4 regions of the Mesorhizobium sp. FG116 genome follow, and region 4 is predicted to be linked to each of the others. Evidence: riboswitches for the same ligand, from Rfam matches in the RefSeq annotation. Region 4 holds a riboswitch; each other region holds the start of a gene.
The links. Region 4 has a riboswitch for cobalamin ahead of ACODTY_RS00660 (TonB-dependent receptor plug domain-containing protein). Riboswitches for the same ligand answer to the same signal wherever they lie in the genome.

Region 1 (5,053 bases), on a different contig from region 4:
ATTGTCATCGAAAGATATGTTTCCGTCACGCCTTCGACCGATAGCCGCTCACCCGGTCGAAACCAGACGATGACGCCCGTCATCATCTGGATCAGCGCCATGGCGGTGAGCCCGGTGTCATCGATGTCGAAGCAGCCGTCGTCGCTACCGTCGCGCAGGATGGCGCGCAGTTCCTTCTCGTAAGCGGTGCGCAGCTTGAGAATCTGCGTCAGCCGTTCGGGCGAGAGGCTACGCAATTCCATGTTGGAAATATGCGTCGACGGTCGCCGCTCAATATGGAACGCGATGTGGTTGGCGACATAGGCAATGAGGCGCGCTATCGGGTCTGACGTTGCGGGGCGCCCGGCGTTCCATGCGGCCAGCAGGGCGTTCATATGCTCGCGCATGAGCGTGAAAAGCAGATCTTCCTTGGTCGGGAAGTATCGATAGAGTGCCGCCACCTGCACGCCGACCTCTGCAGCGAGCTGGCGCATCGATACGGCTTCGTAGCCGTAGCGCGCAATCAGCTCGACCGCTGCCTCGCGGATCGCTGCTTCCGTCTTTTCGCCGTCCGAACCGGTCGTGCGCGCCATCGCTTCCCTCGTTGTTGAAATAATAAAACGAACGTTCAATTAATTCAAGGGGTAGCAACCATAGCGCGGGCAAGTCAGGTTTATCCGCGTCGTTTGGCGTCGTCGGGTTTTCGTCTTGTCATGCCGGCAAGGACAAATGGGCCTGCCACCAAGACCGTAGCAAAGCCCGAAAAGGCGGCTAGGCTGGGCAGATGAGTGGGCACATCGCTCAAGACGGGACGGACGAGGCTCGCCGTATTGAAGGATTCGGCGCTGTACTGGCACTGCACGAAGGATGCTTGGTTGCGCACCATATCCACGTCGATACGCGAGATGAGGTCTTCTACAGCCTGCCTGTCGGGTGATGTCTCGCGCATATAGGCGAGCAGTTCGCGAGCTGCTGAAAGATAAGCGTGACTGCATTCGTTGAAGGGACTGGTTTCGTCCTTTAGGCTGCCGGGCACCAATCCCCAAAGGCAGTATGTGTACTGGATCGCGCCGAAGTTCTTGAGGCGATGGAATGTTTCGTCAGTCCGGCTTTGGCGTTCAGCTAGATCGAGAATTTCGCTGCGGTATTTCGAAATTACCGCCATCTGGCCGTGTGAAAGGCTGGCTATCGGTAGGCCACTCATATCGCCGTCGGACGTTCGCCGGTGGGCGAATGCGTCTGTGGACGCCAGCACGGTCAGGCCGAGGCAAATGCTGACAGCGGCGCATTTCGATTTCGAAATGCGCCGCTGCATGATTTTAACGCAAGGCTGCGCGGCGGCGGTCGGAACGGCTTGCAAAGCTTTTTTCTGCAAGGGCGCCGAACGCCAGGCCGATAACAGTCCAAAGCACGGCGTGCATTCCGAGCGACGAGGTGCGGAAGCGCCAGAGCAGATCAGCCGAATAGCCTTCCGGGATCTCGTTGATCGTCGGCAGCGCATATTGGACGACGACCATAATGGCGATGAAGGCCGCAGCGCCGACAATACCGGCATTCCAGGCTCCATATTGGGCCCACAGGCGCCGAGCCAGTGCGACCGCCGCAACGGAAGCTGCAATCGAGACCAACAACATCACGAAGAACAGTTCGGTTCGCGCGCCGATTGTTTCAGGATTGCCCACGGCCGGCGGAGTTGCCGGGTATTTCAATGCCGGCGCAAGGACGACCGCAATGAATGCGCCCAGCGCGAGCAGGGCGGCTGTGGCGCGCGGTCCGAGCGGGCTGATCCGACCGTAAACATAGGCAAACACAAGTGCGAACAATCCGCCGATGGCAGCGCCATAGATGACGGAACCCGTCAGCAGGCCGATGCCCGCCTGTGTTCCACGGCTAACCAATTCGGGCTCTTCTTCAGCCGGTTGCCCGGATGCAGCCGCTTCCGCCGAGGCCATCTGCTCTTCATAAGCAATGGCGCGGTCGACCTGGGGTTCACCGAAAATGCGGGCGAATCCAAACGCAAATAGTCCTGCCAGGATGCCGACCAGCATCCCGCGCAACAAAAGACTTCCAACCATTTTCAGTCTCCTAGTGGCAGGGGAAACCGAGCAGATGGCGGGCGTCATGAACGAATTCATGCGTGTTCAGCCCCGAGACAAGCGTCATAGCGCCCTCTTCGGAACCAATGAAGTAAATCGCGATCAGCATGAGCAGTCCGCCGAAAAGCGCCCAAGGCAGAATTTCGCGCACAGGAATAGGCTGAGGTAGCGCACTTGGTGCGTAGGCGACATCGGACATTTCATAGCTCCTGGGATACTGCGTCCCGTTGATTCAGTGCCTGGTAGCGGGAAAGTCCTGACTCTCGGCAAAGTGCCGATCACAGTGGCGCGACCGTGCCGGATTCCCACCGGCTTCCAAACCCGTTACCTACAAAAAACAGTACCGGCGCGGCTCATGACTGTCAATGAAATGCGCAGTCGATCAGAGATCGACGCTTTAAATCCGGGCGCACAAAGCACTAGGGTCTCCGGGTCTAAAAATTGGATTCATCATCATGACGGCGCGCTTGACCTTTTTATGCAGTGGGGCAACCGAGGCCAATCGGAAGGGGACATTTCCGCTCAATGAACCGCTGGTGCAGAACGCTGCCGATGCCGCGGTTGCGCAGGCAGGTAGATTGCCCAGGGCCGACCGCGTATGGACCAGCCCGCTTTTACGCGCGACGCAGACGGCCACAGCGTTCGCATTAGCAAGCGAGCCGATTGAGGCGCTCCGCGATCTGGATTTCGGTCGATGGGCAGGAAAGAAGCTTTCAGACCTGCAGAAATCGGAGCCGGAAGCGCTTGCCATTTGGCTGAACGACCCGGAAGCCGCGCCCCCTGGCGGCGAATCGCTGACCACGTTGGTTGCGCGGATCGTGCCTTTCCTGGGTGAGATCATGGTGCTGAAGGGGCACACGATTGCGGTTACGCATCCGGCGGTGATTCGCTCAGCGCTTGTCACTATCCTGGGGGCGCCGATGCGAGCATTCTGGAAGATTGATGTTGAGCCTCTAAGCGTAACCGAACTCACCAGTGATGGCAGGCGTTGGGCGCTAAGGATAAACGGCCGGAGAGCCTAACTGACTGAATCAAAACTTAATATGAGCTGCCATCCACTGCGTCAGTTGCCCCGTGCGGTAGCGAGAGCACCCGGCAATTCTTCGGCAAAAATATCCAGTTCGTGATCGAGGCCGACACTTACACGGATGCAGCGGTCGAGCCCCGGCGCCATCGGTTTGCGGATAAAGACATCGCGCGCGAGCATCGCTTGCAGCACCTTGAGGGCAAAAGCGCCATCACGTCCGCAATCGATGGTGACGAAATTCGTCGCGGATGGAAGCGGCACCAGACCGTTGTCTGTAGCGGCCGTCGCGATCCGCTGCCTGCCTGCATCCACCTGACTTACGACTTTGGCGAGGTACGCTTGGTCTGCCAAGGCGGCTTCGCCGGCGATCTGAGCCATGCGGCTGACGCCATAGTGATTTCGGATCTTCTCGAACGCAGTGATTACCTGCGCTTCACCGACGGCATAGCCGCAGCGTATGCCCGCCAGGCCATAGGCTTTCGAGAACGTCCGCATCCTGACAACATTCGGCCGGGCAACATCTATTGGCGGTACGGCCGAGGCCGGGCCCAGTTCGCAATAGGCTTCGTCAAGAATGAGCATGGTGGTTTCGGGCAAGACGTCGATGAAGTGTTCGATTTCTGCCGCTTCCCACCAGCTTCCCATCGGGTTGTCCGGGTTGGACAGATAGACCAGCCGCGCATTCTCCCTGCGAACCGCGGAAAGCAGGCCGTCCAGGCTCTCCTTGTCATTCTCATAGGGTACTGTAACCAGCCTTCCGCCGACGCCAGCGACATGGAAATTGAAGGTTGGATAGGCCCCAAGCGATGTAACCACTGGTTCGCTGGGGGCGAGATACATGCGGACGATCAGGCCGAGCAGGCCATCAATGCCTTCGCCGACGACAATATTCTGCGGTTGGACACCGTGGTGTGCCGCCGCAGCGACCTTCAGGTCATGATTGTCAGGGTCGCAGTACATCCACATGTCACGGGCGACATCGCGCATCTTCGCAATGACAGTGGGCGAAGGGCCAAAACTGCTTTCATTGGCGCCAATACGCGCACGGAAAATCCTGCCGCTGGCACGTTGCTGCGCTTCTGGCCCGACAAAAGGGACTGTAGAGGGCAGTGCTTCGATAAGCGGGGTGAGGGGAGGTAGCATGAAATACCTGTTCGGCTTGGGTCGGTTCAATGGCTGGAAATTTATTATGACCTTTCCAGTCCTGCGATAATACCGTGCCGTCAAGGTGTGGGGACAAATACCTGCACCACGCAGGCGGTTGCGCACATATGCCGGAACCTAGGTCAATCGCTCGATCAGGGGTTGGAGCTTGTCGCCGTAACGCTTCCAGAGATCGATCGAGCCTTTGTACATCGGCTGGCGTACCTGTGCGGCCGAAGCAGTACGCACCGGTCTGTCGGTTTCATGAAAATTCAGGCAAGCGTTGTTCCAAGGCAGCCCAAGATGGCTGATCAGTGCTCGCGTCTGGGCCTCCTGATCCGCGACGAAATCCTCGTAGTGCACCTCATGGATCACGCCGGGCAACACCTTGCGCCAATGCGCCATGATGTCGGTGTAAAGGTTGTGAAAATCTGCCAGTTCCTCAAGGTCGTAGCTGTAGGCGTGGCTGTCGCCACGGAAATGCGTCTTGAAGATCGACAGGCAGGTTGCCACTGCATCACGCCTACAATGAATGATCCGGGCGTTCGGTAGCATCATGTGCAGAAAGCCGATCAGCATGAAATTGCCCGGCATCTTGTCGGTGACGTGCTTGCTGTCCGGATAAAGGGCATGCAGCATCTGAACATAGTCTTTGCCCGCATCGGCAAAGGCCCGGTCGGGCATATGTGCAACGCCAGCCGGAAAGCCTCCCTTCATATCGACAGGAAAGTTCCCGCCCACAGCCATTTTAAGGATCGATAGTTCGCCGGCGCCACGGACCTCTGGGTGACTCGCGATGATCTGTTCT
Region 2 (5,053 bases), on a different contig from region 4:
CGTGGCGGGCCACGCTGTCGATCCATAGATCGACCGACATCGGGTGACGTAGGTCGCGCAATGCGGCGAGACGCATGGAAGGCAACCGCTGCGCATCGGCTTTCCAGGCGGAGGCCAAGCCGGCAAGGTCACTGTCGGTAAAAGACAGCGCAACCACATCCGCCGGCGTCTGCCGCAGATCGATCGGCTCGGCGATCTCGTCGAGCGAGGCGGATGTGGTGGTCAGGATATGCATTGCGGCATCCCGACGGTGAACGCTTTCATTGTTATCCTATCAGGATCTTTTCGATGGCCGGGCGATCCAGTCCTTTCAAACCGATGACGACGAGCTGCGAGCGGCGTTGGTCGGCAGGGGTCCAGGCGCGGTCATAGTAGTGGTTGACGCGCGGGCCGACGGCCTGAACAAGCAGCCGCATCGGCTTGCCGCTGACATCGATGAACCCCTTCACGCGAAGGACGTTTTCTTCTTCCGCTGCAGTCGCGACGCGCCGGGCCAGATCTTCCGGATCTGAAATCGAGGGGACATCGACGATGAAGGTGTCGAAGTCGTCGTGTTCGTGGTCGCCCATGCCGTCGTGATGCGACTTGCGGTTCTCGATGTCTTCCTCGACGGCGAGGCCGAGACCGAGAAGAACCGACGGATCGACCTTGCCCTGTACGGACGGCACGACCTTCACGGCGGGCGTGATGTGCTCATTGATGATGGCGTTGGCGCGGGCGGAACCGGCGGCGTCCATCAAGTCGCCCTTGGAGAGAATGATGAGATCGGCGCAGGCGACCTGATCTTCGAAAACTTCTTCGACGGGGTCGTCGTGGTCGAGGGAGTCGTCGCTGGCGCGCTGGGCTGCGAGAGCGTCCATGTCCGAGGCGACTTGGCCGGCGGCAAGGGCTGGACCGTCGACCACGGCGATGACACCGTCCACGGTGACCCGGCTCTTGACCGTTGGCCACTGGAAGGCCTGGACGAGCGGCTTCGGCAAAGCGAGGCCGGACGTCTCGATCAGGATATGATCGACCTTGGGTGTGCGCGAAAGGATCTGGTCGAGCGCCGGAACGAAGTCGTCGGCAACGGTGCAGCAGATGCAGCCATTGGCCAGTTCGACGATGTTTTCCTCGGGGCAGGTATCGATGCCGCAGCCCTTGAGGATTTCGCCGTCCACGCCGATGTCGCCGAATTCGTTCACGATAAGGGCGAGGCGCTTGCCTTTGGCATGCTCAAGCAGGTGCCGGATCAGCGTGGTCTTGCCCGCGCCGAGAAAGCCGGTGACGACGGTGCAGGGAACGCGCGTAGCTGTGGCGGTCATAGTCAGTCCTTCAACAAATGGAGGGGAGGGATACGGGCGACGAGGCCACGCTTGAGGCAATCTGGGCGGCCGCGCCACGGCATGAGCTCATCGGGGCTGGCGGCGAAAAGTTCGGCACCCTCGACGAGATCGGCGCCGCTTGTCGGCGCGAGATCGCCGAAGACGTAGCTCCAACCGCCGGCGCGCAGGATTGAGGCGCTCAGGCGGCGCTTGCAATTGCCGAGGCATTCGACGGTGCGGATATGGACATTTCGGCCAGTGGCTGCGGTGCGTGCGCTTTCAGCAAGCAACTCACCGGCGCGGGGGTGAGAGTCGGCACCGGTCTCGTCACGGCACGATGTGCAGACCACAACCGTAACCGCGGCGCGGCCATCTGATTCACCTGAAAAATTGCCGTCGCAATCCAAAGCGTGCTCCTTGCCCGGGACACCCGCCAGGCGGTCGGATTCTTTTCTGCAGACGGCAGGTCTCCTGGCTCGCGGGTCGTTGCCTTGCTGCCGCCTTCCCGGGGCTCTGCCCAGTGGTGTCCGGCTTGGCTCGTCGCTTACAGTTGCGGGGACAGCCGCGGATTTGAGGTCGTAAAGCCTCGCACCGCATTCCCTCTTAGCTCCCCTCTTTTGGAGAGGAGACCGTCTGTGGCGGATTTAGGCTTGAGGAGGTGGGCGTGTCAACGCGTGGTTACGACGCTTTGATAGCGGCGAGCGACGGGCCGAGATCGCCAGCAGGCGTGACCTCGATCCGGTCGAGGCCAAGCCAGCCCTGCATGAGCTGCAATTCCTTGAACAGTTCGGATGCCGTCTCGGGCGGCGCGCCCGGTTCAGCATAGGCGGCATGAACACGCAAGACGCCTGCCGGACGGTCGGCTTTAAGGTCGATGCGCGCCACGATCCTATCACCGAGCAGGAAGGGCAGGACGTAGTAGCCGTACTGCCGCTTTTCCGCCGGTGTGTAGATTTCGATACGATAGCGGAAACCGAACAGGCTTTCGGTGCGGGTGCGTTCGAAGACCAGTGGATCGAAAGGCGCAAGCAGGGCACGTGCCTCGACCCTGCGCGGCAGGCGTGCATCCTTGTGGAGATAGGCCGGCCTTGCCCAGCTCTCGATACGGACGGGGATCAGATCGCCTTCTTCAACGAGTTCCTCGATGCGGCCCTTGATATCGGCCGGGGAGAGGCGGAAGTAGTCGCGCAGGCAACCGGCGGTGGCGATGCCGTGGGCTCGTGCGGAAATGCGCAACAGTTCGCGGTGCGCATCGGCAGGCGATGGAGTAGGCATGTTCAGGATTGCCGGCGGCAATACGCGCTCGGGTAAATCATAGAGGCGCTCGAAGCCGCGCCGATAGGCGGTGGTGATGCGGCCAGCCCAGAACAGCCATTCGAAGGCATGCTTGGCTTCGCTCCAGCCCCACCAGCCGCCGGAACCCTTCTGGCCTTCGAGATCGGATGCGGCAATCGGGCCACGAGCGGCGACCTCGCGGTAGATACCTTCAATATAGTCGGCGCGCTCGCGGCCGAACTTCGCCAGCGCGCCATATATGTCGTCGCCGCGCTCGGCGCGCTGCATGCGCCAGCGCATCAGGGGATAAGTCTCGACGGGCAGCAGGGACGCCTCATGCGCCCAATATTCGAACAGCAGCCGCTTGCGCGACTGGGTGGCATTGTCGAGCAGGGAAAATGGGTATGAGCCTAACCTTGAGTAAAGCGGCATGTAATGCGCGCGCACCACGGCGCTGACGGAATCGATCTGCAGCAGGCCGGTGCGCGACAGGGTTCTGGTCAAGTGCCTGCGGTCGACAGGGCCGACCGGGCGGGGTAGGCCAAAGCCTTGTGCAGCCAGCGTGATGCGTCGTGCCTGTGCGAGAGAAAACGTCTCTTTCATGCGCCTTTTTCGTCGATGCTGGCCGTGCGGTGCGGGAAGTTGATTCCGCCCATGCTAGCAGCGAAATCGCCACAATACTGTCAGGAGTAAAAGTGGAGTAAAAAGTGAAGGAAATCAAACAAGAGCTGGAATGACCAGTTTTGCTTCATAAGCGTGCGAGCGCCATCTTTTGGCCAAGGTTTGACTTGCTTCGGGCAACCGGCTGCGCTAACCCTCGCCGCGTTGCAGCATGGGACCGGCAAGCGGTTCAGCGATTAACTGTCGCGCTTCCGTATCATGGCCTGCTGCTATAGCTTCAGGCGGGGTAGCCGCTAACGGAAAGTCGCAGCATGAACGCATTGCTGAGTTCGTATCTGCCGATCGTGATTTTCATCGGCGTGGCGCTGGTCGTGGGACTGGCCCTGATCATAGCACCGTTCCTGGTGGCGTATCGCAATCCAGATCCGGAAAAGCTTTCAGCTTACGAGTGCGGGTTCAATTCGTTCGATGACGCGCGCATGAAATTCGACGTGCGTTTTTATCTGGTGTCCATCCTGTTCATCATCTTCGATCTCGAAGTGGCCTTCCTGTTTCCGTGGGCGGTTTCCTTCGGGGAGATCGGCATGCTCGGCTTCTGGTCGATGATGGTGTTCCTAGCCGTGCTGACCATCGGCTTTGCCTATGAGTGGAAGAAAGGGGCGCTCGAATGGGATTGAGCGACAGTTCCGGCACGCTGGTTGCGCCGCAGCCCAAAGGCATTCTCGACCCGAGGACTGGAAAGCCTATCGGGTCTGACGATCCTTTCTTCGTCGGCATCAATGATGAGCTCGCCGACAAGGGTTTTCTCGTCACGTCTACCGAGGCGCTGATCACGTGGGCGCGCACCGGCTCGCTGATGTACATGACCTTCGGCTTGGCGTGCTGCGCCGTGGAAATGATCCACTCCGCCATGCCGCGCTATGACAGTGAGCGTTTCGGCATCGCGCCGCGCGCGTCTCCGCGCCAGTCGGACGTGATGATCGTCGCCGGCACGCTGACCAACAAGATGGCGCCGGCGCTGCGCAAGGTCTACGACCAGATGCCGGAGCCGCGCTACGTCATCTCGATGGGCTCGTGCGCCAATGGCGGCGGCTACTACCACTATTCCTATTCCGTGGTGCGCGGTTGCGACCGCATCGTTCCGGTGGACATCTATGTGCCCGGCTGCCCGCCCAGCGCGGAAGCTTTGATGTATGGCCTTCTTCTGTTGCAGAAGAAGATACGCCGTACCGGCACGATCGAGCGGTGATCGACAATGAGTGAACGCCTCAACGATCTTGCCGCATATCTCAACGACAAGCTCGACGCCGATATTCTGGAAAGCGTCGTTGCTTATGGCGAGCTGAGCATCACGGTGAAGGCCGGCGATATCGTCGATGTCGTGCGCTTCCTGCGCGACGACGCGAAGTGCCAGTTCGTGTCGATCATCGACGTCAGCGGGGCGGACTATCCGGCCCGCGCAAAGCGCTTCGATGTCGTCTATCACCTGTTGTCGCCGAAGCAGAATTTGCGCATCCGCGTCAGGGTCGAGGCGAGCGAGGATACGCTGGTTCCGTCGATCACCGACGTCTATCCGGGTGCGGACTGGTATGAGCGTGAGACCTACGATCTTTACGGCGTGCTGTTTTCCGGCCATCCGGACTTGCGCCGCCTGCTGACCGACTACGGTTTCGAGGGCCATCCGCTGCGCAAGGATTTCCCGCTGACCGGATTTGTCGAGGTTCGCTACGACGACGAGGCCAAGCGCGTCATCTACGAGCCTGTGGAACTGAAGCAGGAATTCCGCAATTTCGATTTTCTCTCGCCTTGGGAAGGCACGGACTACGTGCTGCCCGGAGACGAGAAGGCGAAGA
Region 3 (5,053 bases), on a different contig from region 4:
TGAAATCCTGACACCAGCGGCCCGCGCCGCCTGCAACACCGTCTGGCCCGGCAGACACTCGGCCTCAACATCGGAAGCGCCGAAACGGATCGCCACAGCCTCCTGCGACGGCGCTATCCCAGCGCTTGGTGACGCATCATCGGCAAACGGCGCCGGCACCGGCGCAACGACCGGCTTGCCGAAGCTTTCCTCGTGGTAGTGCTGCATGTCGAAGCCGGACGTTTCCAGCATCTCGCGCACGGCGCGCATGAACGGTTCCGGCCCGCAGCAGAACACCTCGCGTTCGCGGAAGTCGGGCGCGAGGAGCGGCAGGCGCACGGCGTCGATGCGTCCCATATGGCCAAACCAGCTTTCGCGGCTCGACCGTTCCTCGATCAGGAAGCCGAGGTTCAGCCCCGGCATGCGGCTGCCTAAAAGTTCCAGTTCCTTGCGGAAAATGATCTCTTCCGGCCGCCGCGCGCAGTTGACGAAGGAAACGTCCGTCCATGGCGCGCAGTCGTTCAGCCAGCGCAGCATCGACATCATCGGCGTGATGCCGGAGCCTGCCGAGACGAACATATACTTCGCCGCCGGATAGACGTGGTGCGAGAAGTCACCCGCCGGCCCGAAGGCCTTCACCCGCGCGCCAACCTTGAGGTGATCGAACATCCAGCGCGTGCCGATGCTGCCCGCCTGCGCCTTCACCGTCACGGCAATCGAAAACGGCCGCGACGGCGACGACGACAGTGTATAGGTGCGCATCACCGGCTCGTCGCCCACCGGCAGTTCCAGCGTGACGAACTGGCCGGGCTTGTAGCGGAACCATGTCTGCGCGTCGGAGCGGAAGACGAAGGTCTTCACGTCCGGCGCTTCGTCGACGATGCCGATCACTTCCAGCACCTGCAGCCGGTCGTTCCACGGCGTCATCTCGTCGAGATGGCGATAGAGATTGAGATCGGTCATGGCGTTCATGGCTGCCTCGTCACGCCACGTTGCGCAGCGTAGGCTCGACGCCGCCCGCCAGCCGCGGCTCGATGAAGCCCGCATACCAGTCGAGGAACTGGATCACGCCGCCTTCATGCAGTTCCGAATACGGCCCCGGCTCATAGGCCGGCGACTTGATGCCGAACGCATTCTCCTCGACGATGCGGCGATCCTCGTCATTGGTCTCGGTCCACACATGGATGAGCTCGGCCAGATCGTAGTCGGCACCCTCGACCGCGTCCTTGTGCACCAGCCACTTCGTCGTCACCGCCGTCTCGGTGGCGCTGAGCGGAATGACGCGGAAGGTAATGGCGTGGTCGATCAGCACGTGGTTCCAGGTGGTCGGGTAGTGGTAAAGCATCAGCGTCCCGATGCGGTCCGCTCTCACAGCATCTGAAAGATGCCGGCGCACCGCCGGCCTGCCGCTTGTCGTATAGCTCACCGCATCCCGAAGCAGCGGCGCGCGCGTGGCGCGATACTGGTCGTCCGGGTCAATCCGGAAACGCGCCGGCAGACCAGCCGCCTCGCATTTGGCCCAATGTTCCAGCATTTCCGGGTCGCTTTCCGCGCCGTTGACGCCGGTCACAGTCGGCGCTTCGGGGAAAGTCTTGCAAAGCTCCGGATGGTTGCCCGCGCAGTGATAGCACTCGCGGTTGTTCTCCCACACCAGCTTCCAGTTGCCCTTCTCCACAATGGTCGTCTCGTGCGCGACCTTGGCATCGACGAGATTATGCGGCGCGAAATAGGGCTCCATCATCGCCCGGAAGGGCCGGAAATCCGCCGGCTTCTCCGCCAGGCAAATGAAGATGTAGCCGGCGACGCTTTCGCAGGCGACCGGCTTCAGCCCAAAGTCTTCCTTACAAAATCCATCGGCCATCTGCCGCGCGAATACCAGCGAGCCGTCGAGATCGTAGGTCCACTGGTGATAGGGGCACACAAGACGAGCCGCCGTGCCTTTGTGCGTGTTGCACACCCGGCTGCCGCGATGCCGGCATGAATTGTGCAGGGCGCGGATCACGCCGTCGCGGCCGCGCACCACCACCACCGGGTAATCGCCCACCTGCACCGTGAAGAAGCTGCCGGGCTTGGCGATCTCGCAGTCATGGCCAACGAACAGCCAGTCCCGGTACCAGATCATTTCCATGTCCAGCCGGAAGAATTCAGGATCGTTATAAAAAGGCTGCTCCAGGCTGAAACCCTTCCGCCTGCTGCAGATCAGCCTCAGCATTTCGTTACGTGCGTCACCGGTGCGTATGTCCATGTCCGTCCTCGCAAAGGCACAAGGACTGAACTGGTGGTGATTTCAGGGGTAGATGGGCGCAGGCGCATCTTGCCCGAACCGCTCTGCCTCTCGACCGCCCACCGCGATCAGTCAGGTTAAACAGTCCAAGGCTGGTTTCCGGGCTTCGGAGCCGTCCCTTGCAGGACCATCCCGACACCTTCCCGGATCATCAGATCCAGTGGCATCCGTCGGGACTTTCAACTCCGCTACCGTTGCGGGGGCAGCGCCGGCATCAAACCGGCTTCCCAATTATCCGCTTCAGCCAAAACCGAAGCGGCACCTTGAACGGTTTCATCAGACCATGAACGCCGGTCCACCGAGTCCACGAATGCGACATCGCTCTGGCGCAAAGGCGATATCAACGAACCATCGAGGCGCATCTGCGCGCAGATGATCCTCAGGTGCCTTCGCCCCATCCGAATCGCAGTTGGAAAAAAGACTCAGCCTCGGTCTTGAAATAATCCAAATCATGAAACATATGAAGTTACATGAAACGAGACAGCAGACTTTCCGGCGTGCTCCATGTCCTCCTGCACATGGCCGAACACCGCCACCCCGTCACTTCCGAGACACTCGCCAAGGCGATGACCACCAACCCGGTCGTCATTCGCCGCATCATGGCCGGCCTGCGCGATCAAGGTTACGTCCAGTCCGAAAAGGGCCACGGCGGCGGCTGGTCCATTGCCTGCGACCTGTCAAAGGTAACCCTGCGCGACATCTATCATGCGCTCGGCGATCCCTCCCTGCTTGCCATGGGCAACCGCACCGAAGCGCCCGGCTGTCTCGTCGAACAATCCGTCAACGCCGCGCTCAGCAAGGCTTTCGACGACGCCGAAGCGTTCCTGCTTGCCCGCTTCGGCGAAGTCACCCTCGCCGCCCTCAGCGCGGACTTCCACCGCCGCATGCTCGCCAGAGGCGGCGCATCCCACGATCTGGAGACCATTCATGCTTCATGATGCCATCGTCATCGGCGGCAGCTTTGCCGGCCTGTCCGCTGCAACCTATCTCGCCCGCGCGCGCCGCTCGGTCGCCATTGTCGACACCGGTGCGCCGCGCAACCGCTTCGCCGCCCACTCGCACGGCTTCCTCGCGCAAGACGGCAGCAATCCGGGCGCAGTGCTCGCCACCGCCCGCTCACAGGTCGCAGCCTATCCAACAACCACCTTCGTCAATGCCAAGGCCACCCGCGCCAGCGGGCAGACTGACGGCTTCTCGGTTGAATTGGCGACCGGCGAAACCCTTTCAGGCCGCAGGCTGGTACTTGCCTTCGGCATCTCGGACGAGCTGCCCGATGTTCCCGGCATCGCTGAGCGTTGGGGCAACAGCGTCATCCATTGCCCCTATTGCCACGGCTATGAATTCAGCAACCAGCGCCTCGGCGTGCTGTACTCCTCGGAGAAGTCGCTGCATCAGGCGATGCTGATTGCCGAATGGGGACCGACGACCCTTTACCTCAACGGCGCCTCCCTGCCCGACAGCGCCACGCTTGCCGAACTGGAAAAACGCGGCGTCGTCATTGAGCCCACCAGAGTTACAGCCCTGCACGGCGACGGAACAAGCCTCTCCGCCATCGAGCTTGCCGACGGCAGGCTTGCCACCCTCGACGCGCTCTACGTCGCTCCGCAGAACCACTTGAACAGCGACATCGCCACACAACTCGGTTGCGTCATGGACACGAACCCTGTCGGCACCGTCATCCGCACCAGTTCAATGCAGGAAACCAGCGTTCCCGGCATCTTCGCCGCCGGCGACATCACGCGCGGCGCACACAGCGTCACATGGGCCAGTTCCGATGGCGTCACTGCGGGCGTTTCCGCCCATCGCTCTTTGGTTTTCTAACTCACACAAGGCCATTTCGAGCCGAGCCGAACTCGGCCCGAACCCCTGCCCTTCATTCATTTCGAAAAATATTCAACCAATCGGTTGACTTTCATTTTCGACAGGCAGATATTCAACCGCATGGTTGAATTATTCGCACCCCAGCTCGACACCATCTTCCACGCCCTTGGCGATGCCACGCGTCGTCATATGCTGAGCGACCTCGCCTCGGGCGAACGCACGGTCAGCCAGTTGGCCGAGCCTTTTTCCATTTCCCTCGCCGCCGCGTCCAAGCACATCAAGGCGCTGGAAAATGCCGGCCTCATTCGCCGCGAGGTTCGCGGGCGCACGCATTTCTGCCGCCTCGAACCCGGCCCTCTCGCCAGCGCGCATGAGTGGCTGAGCCATTACCAGCGCTTCTGGACCGGCCGCCTTGATGCGCTTGAGGAACTGCTGCGCAAGGAAGACGCGCTCAAATCCCCTACCACTCAAAACCCCTCACCAAACAGAGATGACACGAAAGGAGACGACCGATGACCGAACTTGCCACTGTGGGTTCCTATGGCGTGCTCACCGAGCCCGCCACATTGAAGATCGAACGCCTTTTGCCCGGCCCGATCGAACGCGTCTGGGCCTACCTCACCGAGAGCGACCTGCGCCGCAAATGGCTGGCGTCGGGCGACATGCAGATGAAGGTCGGCTCCACGGTCGATTTCGTCTGGCGCAACGACGAACTGACCAATCCACCCGGCCAGCGTCCGCCGAATTTCCCCGAAGATCACCGCATGCAGTGCCAGATCACCGAACTCGATCCCCCGCATAAACTGGCGATCACCTGGGGCAGCACCGGCGGCGTCACCTTCGAATTGAAGGAGCAAGGCAAGGAGGTCCTGCTGACGCTCACCCACCACCGGATTCCCGAGCGCTCCATCCTGCTCAACGTTAGCGCCGGCTGGCACATGCATCTGGATATTCTTGTCGCCCGGGCAA
Region 4 (5,053 bases):
CGTCGGGGCGCGGAAACCGGTGGCATAGGAAGCCCGCGCCACAAGGCCGTCCAGCAATTCGTAGCTGGCGCCAAGATTGTAGGTCGTCTGGCCGCCGAATTGTCCGTCGTGGTCATAGCGGACCCCGCTATCGAAAGTCAGCCGGTCATATTCGAGTGAATACTGGCCAAACACCGCCGCCAGATCACGCTCCTTCTTCGAATAGTCGACGCCTGCAACGGAACTGCCATCGACCGAATCGCGATAGGCTTCAGCACCAAGCTGGAAAATGTGGCTCGCGGTATCGGTCTCGAACGTCTTCTGGGTCGAAGCCAGCACGCCATAGCGGCTCGTATCGAAATCATCGCCATCGACCGCTCCCCTGAAATTGGAGGAATTGTCGAGCGCGGTGGTTAGCTCCACTGTCGATTCCCACGTATCGGAATGCTTGAGACGCGCACCGATCCGTCCGGAAAAATTCGTTGTGTCGGCCTCGTTGGCTGCAGCCCGGTCGTACTGGTTTCTGCCGCGCGCAAAAATGCCGTCCGTGTAGATCGTTCCCCACGCAAGATCCTTGGACAGCGAGAAATTGGCCGTTCCACGGATAAACCCGTCATCATCCGGCTCGTGGCCATAGGTCGTCGGCAGCGTGAAATCATAGCCGCGCGTGCCGAGCAGGCTGGCGCCAAAGGCAAATCTGCTGCCATTTCCGGTCTCTCCTCGGATATCGCCGGAAAGCGTGCCTCCCCAAGGATGCATGATGCCCGCCGTCAGGCTGCCGCAGGTGCTTTTGCCATTGTCACAATCGCCGCCCTGTTTGGTGATGATATTGATGATGCCGCCAATCGCATCGGCGCCGTACTGCGCGGAGTGGCCGCCTTTCGCAATTTCGATGCGTTCGATCGAAGCCAGCGGAATGCTGGACAGGTTGAAGGTGCCGGAAGTGGCGGAAGACGCCCTCACGCCATTTACCAGCACAAGCGTCTGGTTGGCGCTGGTGCCGCGCAACGACACGCTGGAATCGGCTCCCAGGCCGCCATTCGAAGTCACCGTCACGCCGGCATAGGTTTTCAACAGCGCCGGCAGGTCCACCGCCGGGGATTTCTCGATGTCTTTGGTCTCGATCACCGCAACCGATGAGGTCGAACGCTCGAGCGACGACGCCCGACGCAGCGGCGTGGTGATCACGATGCGCTCAAGCTCGGTCGTGGCACCGCTCTCGGCTTGCTGGGCAAACGCCCCGCCGGTCAAGGCAAGCGCGCATGCGCTTGCGGCAAATAGTGTCTTTTTCATTCCAGTCCCCAAAGTCTCGGGGCGACGCTTCGCCCAAGGTTCATTTCGAACCGCGGCTGGTTGGGGCAGGCTGGAATGCAAACAATCCCCCTGCGGCCATTCCGGCGCGCGGCAACACACACTTGTGTCACCGCAACGGACGGCCGCGCCTGACCACACCCCGTGGTCATGCATGGGTGACGGGAACAGGCAGGTCTCCTGACTTCCGTGTCGTCGCTTCCTTCCGCCTTCCCGGCATTACCGCCAGTGGCATCGTGGAAGAAGGCTCTACGGTTACAGTTGCGGGGGCAGTCCGGCTTCGGCCGATCGTTCGGCCAACCGTGTTCCCTTTTGATCCGTGCTTGGAACCAGTTCCGGTAGCAACGCTATCTGTTGCCAAGGCGCGCTGTCAATTCCACCAGCGCTGCCCAATAGCGAGGTTGCGTCAATGCGCCGCTTGGCGGTCGGCAATCGCAATCCGCCCTCAACCGGGCAGAGCGTCCTTGCGACAGCAGGCGAATTCCGCTACGTCGCCGCTTTGTTGACGGGAGCAAGGCCTTGAGCGACCAACGCGCCGATGTCGCCATCATCATGGGCAGCCAGTCCGACTGGGAAACCATGAGGCACGCCGCCGAGACGCTTGCAGCGCTCGGCATCCCCCACAAACGGCTGATCGTCTCCGCGCACCGCACGCCCGACCGCCTCTATGATTTCGCCAAAGGCGCGCGCGAAGCCGGCTACAAGGTCATCATCGCCGGCGCCGGCGGCGCGGCTCACCTGCCCGGCATGACGGCGGCCATGACGCCGCTGCCGGTGTTTGGCGTCCCCGTCGAATCGAAGGCGCTGTCCGGGCAGGATTCGCTGCTCTCCATCGTGCAGATGCCGGCCGGCATTCCTGTCGGTACGCTCGCCATCGGCAAGGCCGGTGCCGTGAATGCGGCTCTTCTTGCAGCCGCCGTCCTCGCGCTCAACGATGCAGCACTTGCCGGACGGCTCGACGCATGGCGCGAGGCCCAGACGGCCAAAGTCGCTGCCGAACCGGAGGATCAGCGCTGATGCTCGCGGCCGGATCGACCATCGGCATCATCGGCGGCGGCCAGCTTGGCCGCATGCTGGCGATGGCCGCCGCGCGTCTCGGCTACCGCACAGTGGTGCTCGAACCGCAGGCGGATTGCCCAGCCGCACAGGTCGCCAATCGCCAGATCACCGCCGCCTATGACGATCCCGCAGCTCTTGCCGAGCTTGCCGCCGCATCAGCCGTCGTCACCTATGAATTCGAAAACGTCCCCGTCGCCGCGGCCAACGTCCTGGCCGCGACCGTGCCGGTCTACCCGCCGGCGCGCGCCCTTGAGGTTGCGCAGGATCGCATCGTCGAAAAGACATTCTTGAACGGCATCGGCATCGCCACTGCCAAGTTCCAGCCGGTCGACAATGACGGCGACCTCGCCAATGCCCTTGCTGCCTTCAATGGCAGCGGCGTGCTGAAAACCCGCCGTATGGGTTACGACGGCAAGGGCCAGCGCGTATTCCGCAACATGGAAAGCGGCGGCTTTGCCGGCGTTTGCGAGACGATGGGCAACGTCCCGCTGATCCTGGAAGCTCTGGTCGGCTTCGAACGCGAAATCTCCGTGATCGGCGCGCGTGGCACCGACGGCAGCATCGTGACCTATGTCCCGGCCGAGAACATCCATCGCGAAGGCATATTGCGCTCATCGACCGTGCCGGCCGCCATATCAGCCGCCACCGCCGATGCGGCCCGCGAGGCCACGGCGAAGATTCTCGACGCCCTGGATTATGTCGGCGTCATCGGCGTCGAGTTCTTCGTTCTGGGCGACGGCTCGCTTCTTGCCAATGAAATCGCGCCGCGTGTCCACAATTCCGGTCATTGGACGGAAGCCGCATGCGTCATTTCCCAGTTCGAACAGCACATGCGCGCCGTTGCCGGCCTGCCCTTGGGCGACCCGCGCCGCCACAGCGATTGCGTCATGGAAAACCTGATCGGCGACGATCTGGCCCGGGTTCCTGCGCTTTTGACCGAAGCTGACGTGCTGGTTCACCTCTACGGCAAGGCCGAAGCCCGGCCGGGGCGCAAGATGGGGCACTTCACCCGCCTTGTCCGGCGGCCATCGGCAGGCTGATTGGCAATCAACATCCGGTTTGGGCACTACGCGAAGGTTGACATAAACAAGAGTCCTCGTTTATGAGCCTGTCACGAATTGAGCGCGCACTTGGGGCGCGCTTTTCAGTTACGCCCGCAAAGGGCCAAATTGACGGGCAAGACCATGAAGATCAAGAACTCGCTCAAGGCGTTGAAGGCGCGCCACCGGGACAACCGCCTGGTTCGCCGCAAGGGCCGCATCTACATCATCAACAAGACCGACCCGCGCTACAAGGCCCGTCAGGGCTGAGCTGCGGCCGGAGCCTTTTGCTCCTGCGTCTTCTTGTGATTGCCGGCTGGCCGGCACGCTCACGCTAATTTCAGTTTGACCTTGCGCATGGCGAGACTAGACTCTTGCCATGCGCATTTTCGTTGCCCTCGCTATCGTGCTTCTCGCGGGTACCTTCGCACCCGTCGCCTTGGCCGACGACACCGTGCCCGCCGAGCCGGGCAAGAACAGCGCCGTCGTGGAGACCCATGCGCAACGCCTCGACAGGCTGTTTGCCGAATTGAAGCGCGAACGCAACGACAAGATCGCCACCCACATATCCCAGCGCATCTGGCAGGAATGGTCGCAATCGGGCAGCGCCTCGGTCGACCTGATGATGGGTTGGGCGCAAAAGGCGGTCGATGAAAAGAAGTTCGACGTCGCGCTCGACTTCCTCGACCAGGTCGTGACCCTCGACCCGACCTATGCCGAGGGCTGGAACCGCCGCGCAACCGTCCACTACCTGATGAAGAACTACGGGAAGTCGATGGCCGACATCGACCGCACCCTGCAGCTGGAGCCCCGCCATTTCGGCGCGCTATCCGGCCTGGCCCAGATCATGATGGACACCGACCGCAAGGAAGCGGCGCTCCGGGCATGGCAGCGCGTCCTCGACATCTATCCCATGCTGCGCAACGCACAGGATCAGGTATCGACCATTTCCGAAGAACTCGCAGGCGAAAACATTTGATATCCCGGCGTCGCGACTTCCCCGCGCCGGTCCACTTCCCCTTCCCTGTTTCCATTAGCTGCCACCCGCCGATGAACCTTGTCTATGCCGCGCTTGCCCTGCTTCTGGCGATTTTGTTCGCGCTCGTTGCGATCACGCGCGGCGGCGCGTGGCTGATCGAGCGCAGGAATCCACCCATAGGCGCCTTCATCGACATTGACGGCGCGCGAATCCATTACGTCCATGTCCCTCGGCCAGCCAATGCCGATCTGCCGGCCGTTGTTTTCATCCACGGAGCCAGCGCCAATCTCAAGGACCAGATGCTTCCCCTGCGGCCTCTGATCGAAGGGCGGGCCGAAATGCTTTTCTTCGACCGGCCGGGGCATGGCTGGTCGGAGCGCGGACACGACAACGACGACCCGGCCGCGCAGGCCAAAACACTGGCCAAGCTCATGGAAAAGCTGGGCATCGGCCAGGCGATCATTGTCGGCCATTCCTTCGGCGGGGCAACGACTGCAGCCTTCGCCAACGACTACCCGCAAAAGACGCTCGGACTGGTGTTTTTGTCGGCCGCAACGCATCCGTGGCCGGGCGGCGACACGTCATGGTACTATCGCCTGACGACGACCCCCGTTATTGGGCGGCTGTTTTCCGAAACGCTTGTCTATCCCGTCGGCTCGCTCCAGATGAATTCCAGCATCGAGTG

Region 1: linked by a shared signal. The riboswitch ahead of ACODTY_RS16365 (CbtB domain-containing protein) and the one ahead of ACODTY_RS00660 (TonB-dependent receptor plug domain-containing protein) in region 4 are both predicted to bind cobalamin.
Region 2: linked by a shared signal. The riboswitch ahead of ACODTY_RS07995 (DUF1636 family protein) and the one ahead of ACODTY_RS00660 (TonB-dependent receptor plug domain-containing protein) in region 4 are both predicted to bind cobalamin.
Region 3: linked by a shared signal. The riboswitch ahead of ACODTY_RS15435 (aromatic ring-hydroxylating oxygenase subunit alpha) and the one ahead of ACODTY_RS00660 (TonB-dependent receptor plug domain-containing protein) in region 4 are both predicted to bind cobalamin.

The regions. Positions count from the first base shown of each region.
Region 1 covers NZ_JBMDKS010000021.1:4,040-9,092, reverse strand. The annotation lists gene ACODTY_RS16380 (TetR/AcrR family transcriptional regulator) at 1-572, opposite strand, end outside; gene ACODTY_RS16375 (hypothetical protein) at 653-1,354, opposite strand; gene ACODTY_RS16370 (CbtA family protein) at 1,299-2,054, opposite strand; gene ACODTY_RS16365 (CbtB domain-containing protein) at 2,065-2,274, opposite strand; adenosylcobalamin (AdoCbl) riboswitch at 2,277-2,418, opposite strand; gene ACODTY_RS16360 (histidine phosphatase family protein) at 2,531-3,097, shown strand; gene ACODTY_RS16355 (pyridoxal phosphate-dependent aminotransferase) at 3,139-4,245, opposite strand; gene ACODTY_RS16350 (sulfotransferase) at 4,384-5,053, opposite strand, start outside.
Region 2 covers NZ_JBMDKS010000007.1:40,893-45,945, forward strand. The annotation lists gene cobN (cobaltochelatase subunit CobN) at 1-235, opposite strand, end outside; gene cobW (cobalamin biosynthesis protein CobW) at 267-1,304, opposite strand; gene ACODTY_RS07995 (DUF1636 family protein) at 1,307-1,711, opposite strand; cobalamin riboswitch at 1,749-1,953, opposite strand; gene ACODTY_RS08000 (winged helix-turn-helix domain-containing protein) at 1,983-3,182, opposite strand; gene ACODTY_RS08005 (NADH-quinone oxidoreductase subunit A) at 3,512-3,877, shown strand; gene ACODTY_RS08010 (NuoB/complex I 20 kDa subunit family protein) at 3,868-4,449, shown strand; gene ACODTY_RS08015 (NADH-quinone oxidoreductase subunit C) at 4,456-5,053, shown strand, end outside.
Region 3 covers NZ_JBMDKS010000019.1:22,131-27,183, reverse strand. The annotation lists gene ACODTY_RS15440 (FAD-binding oxidoreductase) at 1-942, opposite strand, end outside; gene ACODTY_RS15435 (aromatic ring-hydroxylating oxygenase subunit alpha) at 962-2,224, opposite strand; cobalamin riboswitch at 2,337-2,544, opposite strand; gene ACODTY_RS15430 (Rrf2 family transcriptional regulator) at 2,734-3,201, shown strand; gene ACODTY_RS15425 (NAD(P)/FAD-dependent oxidoreductase) at 3,191-4,084, shown strand; gene ACODTY_RS15420 (ArsR/SmtB family transcription factor) at 4,205-4,600, shown strand; gene ACODTY_RS15415 (SRPBCC family protein) at 4,597-5,053, shown strand, end outside.
Region 4 covers NZ_JBMDKS010000001.1:147,604-152,656, reverse strand. The annotation lists gene ACODTY_RS00660 (TonB-dependent receptor plug domain-containing protein) at 1-1,272, opposite strand, end outside; cobalamin riboswitch at 1,444-1,639, opposite strand; gene purE (5-(carboxyamino)imidazole ribonucleotide mutase) at 1,810-2,307, shown strand; gene ACODTY_RS00650 (5-(carboxyamino)imidazole ribonucleotide synthase) at 2,307-3,389, shown strand; gene ykgO (type B 50S ribosomal protein L36) at 3,534-3,659, shown strand; gene ACODTY_RS00640 (tetratricopeptide repeat protein) at 3,769-4,368, shown strand; gene ACODTY_RS00635 (alpha/beta fold hydrolase) at 4,440-5,053, shown strand, end outside.